2 regions of the Lysinibacillus sp. FSL R7-0073 genome follow, and region 1 is predicted to be linked to the other one. Evidence: predicted binding sites of a transcription regulator. Region 1 holds the regulator's gene; the other holds the start of a gene.
The links. The regulator LexA, encoded in region 1, represses DNA repair genes until DNA is damaged. The targets are predictions, from matches to a motif close to CGAACATATGTTCG.
Positions count from the first base shown of each region.

Region 2: a site for LexA is predicted at 1,504-1,517, ahead of parE (DNA topoisomerase IV subunit B). Genes of this name have one in related genera too.

Region 1 covers NZ_JBBPAS010000001.1:1,287,041-1,290,471, forward strand. Annotated here, with positions in the region: gene MKY88_RS06085 (prepilin peptidase) at 1-278, shown strand, start outside; gene MKY88_RS06090 (gamma-glutamyl-gamma-aminobutyrate hydrolase family protein) at 313-1,035, shown strand; gene lexA (transcriptional repressor LexA) at 1,140-1,757, opposite strand; gene yneA (cell division suppressor protein YneA) at 1,921-2,238, shown strand; gene MKY88_RS06105 (YneB family resolvase-like protein) at 2,235-2,900, shown strand; gene def (peptide deformylase) at 2,919-3,431, opposite strand, start outside.
Region 2 covers NZ_JBBPAS010000001.1:2,543,067-2,546,497, reverse strand. Annotated here, with positions in the region: gene MKY88_RS12565 (HesB/YadR/YfhF family protein) at 83-373, opposite strand; gene plsY (glycerol-3-phosphate 1-O-acyltransferase PlsY) at 393-995, opposite strand; gene parE (DNA topoisomerase IV subunit B) at 1,538-3,431, shown strand, end outside.

The DNA of each region.
Region 1 (3,431 bases):
GCATATTATATAGTATTGCGGTTTTATCGAAAGGTGGAATGGGAGGAGGCGATATTAAATTATTCTTTTTAATTGGCCTCGTTCTAGGTATTATTCATACGCTGTTGACTTTATTTTTTGCTTCTATCATTGGTATGATAGTCGGAATAGTTGTCTTATTGAAGCGTAAACAGGGAAGAAAAACACCTATTCCCTTTGGTCCATCTATTGCATTAGCCGCTTCTATTGTTTATTTCTACGGAGATTCGTTCATCAATTGGTATTTAGGTTTTTGGTAAGTGTTTAATCTTCAATTTTATGGAGGGGAATCAAGTGAAGCCGATTATTGGAATTACAGCTTTTGTAGAAGATGATTTATCAGCTCATTTAAATGCTGCTTACAGCAAAAGTATTATTGAGGCGGGCGGTATCCCCCTCATTATTCCGGTAGGTGTGGAGGAAGATGCTGCTCAAATTTTAGCCCTTACTGATGGCTTATTGCTATCGGGAGGCTATGATGTACATCCTTTTCTATTTGGAGCGGAGCCTTCACCAAAGCTAGGTAAAATTCATCCAGCTAGAGATGCCGTGGAATTAGCATTAATTGAGGCCGCATTTGTACGGAAAATGCCTATTTTCGGTATTTGTCGGGGTATCCAAATATTAAATGTTGCATTAGGTGGGACGTTATATCAGGACATTGATAGTGACCATTATAGTACGAAGCTGATCAAACATATGCAACAAGCTGGTAGGTCAGTAACGACGCATTATGTACAAATTATTGCGGAGAATTTATTAGCGACTATTCTGGAACAAGAGAAAATCGCCGTCAATTCTTTTCATCATCAGTCAGTGAATGTACTAGCGGAGAATTTAAAAGTTGCAGCGAAATCCAGTGATGGCATTATTGAAGCAGTGGTGCATGAGGAATTACCATTCTGTTTGGCTGTCCAGTGGCACCCAGAGGAATTAGCTATAGCGGGAGATCAGCATGCACAAAAGTTATTTGCAGCTTTTGTTGAAGCGAGCTTGAAATTTAAAAAAGAGGCATAGAGAGGTCATTAAAAAAAGAATCCAATAGTTTGTGGATTCTTTTTTTGCGTAAAAAAGAGGATACATGCTCAGTGAAGGAACACAATCCTCAAACTCTCATTTAATTAATGTACACGGCGATAAAGACCAACAACTTGTCCCAAAATTGATACTTGATCAACGATAATCGGTTCCATTGATGAATTTTCAGGCTGTAAACGGAAATGGTTTTTTTCCTTAAAGAAGCGTTTTACAGTAGCTTCATCCTCAGCTGTCATGGCTACAACAATGTCTCCGTTATTGGCGGTTGACTTTTGCTTCACAATCACTAAATCACCATCTAAAATTCCCGCTTCAATCATCGATTCACCCATAATTTCTAGCATGAATAACTGATCCTCACTCGTGCCATATGTATCTGGCAGTGGGAAATACTCTTCAATATTTTCGATAGCTGTAATAGGAGAACCTGCTGTAACCTTCCCTACAAGTGGTACATGGATGACATGTTGCTTTTGGATGGATTCTTCAGGCTCAAGAATTTCAATAGCACGTGGCTTTGTTGGATCTCGACGAATAAAACCCTTTTGTTCTAATCGAGCCAAATGACCATGAACAGTTGAACTTGAAGCAAGTCCAACAGCTTCCCCGATTTCACGGACTGATGGCGGATACCCTTTAGCTCGTACCTCGTCTTTAATGAACGCTAGAATGTCCTCTTGTCTTTTCGATACTTTTTTCATGATTGCTCACCTCTTTTTTCTAATATCATTCTTCTTATTTGATAGTATAACAGAATGCGAACATGTATGCAAACATAGGTTCGAAAAGTGTTTGACAAAAACGTTTGTTCGCTTTATTATGAGAACATACATTCCGAACAAACATTCTAGAAATGAGGTTATTATGATGACATGGTTAAAGAAAAATACACATATCACTATATTATTAGGTGCTTGTTTACTCTTCGCAAGTTACCTTTACATCACTGATCCGGGGGATGTTAATTACGCTGAAATTCAAATCGAACATGGGGATAGCTTGTGGTCGTTAGCCGAACAATACCGTGGTAAAATGAGTAAAGAAGATTGGATTAAGCTTGTCAAATCAGAAAATGAGTTAGCAGATATTAAAATCGTGGCAGGTAAATCTCTAGTCATTCCAGTTTTGAGTGATCAAGCCAGTCCCATCAAAACCATTGAAATTGCGAGAAATGAACAATGAAAATTAACCAAATGACGGCTGTTGTCTATTGCCGAGTAAGTACTGAAAAAGAAACGCAAAGCTCCTCATTAGAGCGCCAACAAGAAGAATTAGTGCGCTATGCTAAAGAGCAAGGCTATGAAGTAAAGGGTGTTTTTAAAGATAAACATAGCGGTTATGATGTTGAACGAGAAGGCTTACTTGAAATGCTTGATTTTATAAAAGAGAAGGAAATAAAAGCTCTTTTTGTACAAGATGAAACTCGTATAGGTCGTGGAAATGCAAGGATGGCAGTATTGCATTTATTACAAAAATCAGCAACAGATGTTTATTCGATGCGTGACGCAGGACCAGTCCAATTAAACGAAATGGATACGATGCTACTAGAGATTTTAGCAATTGTAGAGGAATATCAACGTAGAATCCATAATGCTAAAATCCGCAGAGGGATGCGACGTGCTGTTGAAAATGGCTATCGCCCTGAAAATAACCTATCCAATCGTGGCAATCCAAATGGTCAGGAACGGAAGGAACTCCCTGTTGATGAAATTGTGAAGCTACGTAATCGTGGTTTTACCTTTGAAGAAATTTCCATTACGCTTAGAGGACTAGGCTTTGAGGTAAGTAAGGCAACGGTACATCGCCGATTCCAAGAGCATCAAGAAAGATTAGCGGGCAAATAATATAGCCCGCTAATTTTTTTAATACAAGCTTTCTATAATAACATTTTGGGGTAGTTGAAAAGGATTATCTTTATTCATTCGATCATAAAACATAATACCATTTAAATGATCGATTTCATGTTGTACAACGATAGATTCATAGCCTTTTAAAGACATAATAAATTCCTGTCCATCAATATTATAGGCTTTTACTTTAATTCGTTCATATCTTGGTACAAAACCGTGAACAGGTCGATTAACAGACAGACAACCTTCTCCCTCAGGCAAATAGATCATATTTAAAGAATGGCTCATTACTTTTGGGTTAATGAACATCATTTCGTGTTTTTGGTTGTGATCCTTAAAAATTACAGCAAACATTCTTTTATCTACGCCAATTTGATTTGCAGAGAGGCCACTCCCAGGACGTAGTTTATACTTTTTTATTAAATTCGGATCTTGGCTGTTTTTTAAATACTGAAGCATAGATAATAATGTATGTCGATCCTCTAAGGGAACTGGTATGGCAACGTCTTGCGTTTGTTTTCGTAA
Region 2 (3,431 bases), 1.3 Mb from region 1:
AAAAAAGGAATGAAATTCTAGCGACTATTTTTCAAATAAAAAAACAGTATTTCCTTTCAGAGACTGAAAGGAAAATACTGCTTTATGTACGATACTCGTATTGTAATTCATCTAAACTAGCATCCACGTCCACATGTAGATTGTGATCGTTAAAGAACCATAAATCTTTTTCATCGATGTAATAGGTTACGCCATCAATGACTGCTTCTGCTCCAATGGCGATGGGCTCTTCTCGCGTCATGCCTAGTGAAAAGCCTTCGTGAAAAGGACTTGAGCCACCATAGCGTGCATAAAAGCGAATAGTATCGCCTGGTTCTACTTCCATCTCATGTTTGAACCATTGTAGGGCTTCATCTGTCAGTGCAATTTTCATAGCGAATGCTCCTCTCTTCTTACAGCCATTTTACCTTTGGCTCGGTACCATTTTTAATCCGTGCAATATTGGCACGATGACGATAAATAATAAAAGTAAATAAAAAGGCTACCAAGATGCTTAATGCAAAGTCACCTGTAACAAAATAATAAACGATTGAATAGATAAGTGCTACTAAAGCGGCTATCATAGATGTTAAGCTGACGATTTTTGTGATTTTTAATGTCACAAGAAAGGCAATTAGAAGTAAGACAAACAATGGCCATGAATAGCCTAATAAAACACCTGCTGATGTGGCAACGGCTTTTCCACCACGGAAATTAGCGAAGATCGGAAACATATGACCGATCACAGCAACAAGACCTAGGATTAAGGAATGGATAGAACTGTCTGAGAATATTGGTAGTGCAACTAGTAAGACAGCGGAAGTCCCTTTTAGAACATCCATCACAGTTACAACAATACCTGCTTTTTTTCCTAACGTTCGGAACGTATTAGTTGCTCCTAGATTACCGCTTCCGTGTTCTCGAATATCGGTATTATAAAAAATTTTACCTATCCATAGCCCTGAAGGTATAGAGCCGATTAGATAAGCACATAAAATAATAAGTCCATTGATCATAGTTGGACTCCTTTCATTCATAGTCCATCACTTGGTACTAATAGTTTGTAACAAGTATTTTACACTTTTTCTTGCTAATCTACAATGTTATGAAGGAGATTTCGTCAGGAGTCTTGAATTCAATACAAAAGAAACTAAAGTAAGTTGGAGGTAGGCTTTTAGACATGATTGATGACGGAACGAAAAAATTCTTTATTAAAATATAGGCAAAATGGCAATTTTGTCAATCGTTCATTCCTTTGGTAGAATAGAAGTCTAACTTTATTCATTTACATGACGATGACGCAGCAAACATTAACTATACTGCAACTAAATAAGCTACGATGCGTCAGGTGTTTACGGATACTAGTGGTAGTCTGCCTTGCTTAAATTCCAATTTTAAGCAACTGTTGAAGATGTTTACTATTGAAATGTTTATTAAAACTGTGAGCAATTTTTAAAAATTTAATTGGACCTGTCGCTAACTATTGACAGGAAATGCTATTATTATTAGGATGAGAACATAAATAGAACATGTGTTTGTTTTTTGGAGGGGAATTTTGTTGACGAATAAACAGTCACCTAGCGTCTATAATGATGACGCTATACAAGTATTAGAAGGATTAGAAGCGGTGCGCAAACGACCAGGCATGTATATCGGTTCGACAGATGGCCGTGGACTTCATCACCTTGTGTATGAAATCGTTGATAATGCGGTGGATGAAGCATTGGCTGGCTTTGGATCTCATATTATAGTCAAGATTCACAAAGACCAGAGTATTAGCGTACGCGACTTTGGCCGAGGAATGCCAACTGGTATGCATAAGATGGGTAAACCTACTCCTGAAATTATTTTTACCGTCCTACACGCAGGTGGTAAGTTTGGACAAGGTGGTTATAAAACGAGTGGCGGTTTGCACGGTGTAGGTTCTTCTGTCGTGAATGCGCTATCAACATTTTTAGAAGTAACCATCCATCGTGATGGTAAAAAATATCGCCAGCGCTTTGAGCATGGTGGACATCCAGTGACAACACTTGAAGAAATTGGTCAAACAAAGCAGACTGGTACGCTTGTTCATTTCCTACCTGACGAAACGATTTTCTCTGTCACAAAATTTAATTATGATACGTTAGCAGAACGTTTACGTGAGTCGGCTTTTTTATTAAAGGGCTTAAAAATTGAATTAATTGATGAGCGCGAGGAAGGCAAAAATGATGTGTTCTTTTATGAGAACGGCATTGAAGCTTTCGTTGCGTATTTGAATGAAGAGAAAGATGTTCTTCATCCTGTGAAATACGTTGAAGGTATTCAAGATGATATTGAAGTAGAGTTTGCCTTCCAATATAACGATGGCTATTCAGAAACGATTTTGTCGTTTGTGAATAACGTACGTACTCGGGATGGCGGTACACATGAAACAGGTGCAAAAGCAGCCTTGACGCGTGTCTTTAATGAATACGCAAGAAAAATTGGCTTATTAAAGGACAAGGATAAAAACTTGGAAGGAACGGATATTCGAGAGGGCTTAGCGGCTATCGTGTCAGTCCGTATTCCGGAGCACTTATTACAATTTGAAGGACAAACAAAGGGCAAGCTTGGTACAAGTGAGGCTCGTTCAGCAGTAGATAGTGTGGTGTCTGAGCAAATTTTATATGTGCTAGAGGAAAATGCTGAATTGTCAGCGTCTCTTGTGCGTAAAGCGATTCGTGCGCAGCAAGTACGTGAAGCGGCTCGTAAAGCTCGTGAGGATGCTCGAAATGGTAAGAAAAATAAAAAGGGTAGTACGATTCTGTCAGGGAAATTAACGCCTGCACAGTCACGTAATGCAGCGAAAAATGAATTATATTTAGTCGAAGGTGATTCAGCGGGTGGTTCTGCAAAACAAGGTCGCGATCGTACATTCCAGGCGATATTACCACTGCGCGGGAAAGTTATTAACACGGAAAAAGCCAAGCTCCAGGATATTATGAAAAACGAAGAAATTTCAACGATTATTCATGCGATTGGTGCAGGTGTTGGTACAGATTTTGCTGTAGAGGATTCAGCCTACAATAAAGTAGTCATTATGACCGATGCTGATACGGATGGCGCTCATATTCAAGTATTGCTATTAACGTTCTTCTACCGTTATATGCGTCCGCTCATTGAGGCTGGTAAAGTCTTTATTGCGTTACCGCCACTTTATAAGGTTTCTAAAGGGACTGGCAAAAAAGAAGTGATTGAATATGCTTGGACGGAAAAAGATTTACAAAAGGCCATCAAACAAGTTGGAAAGGGTTACATATTACAGCGCTATAAAGGTCTTGGTGAGATGAATGCAGACCAGCTTTGGGATACAACAATGAACCCTGACACACGGACATTAATTCGTGTCACAATTGAGGATGGTGCACGTGCAGAGAGACGTGTCACGACGTTAATGGGCGATAAAGTAGAGCCACGTCGTAAATGGATCG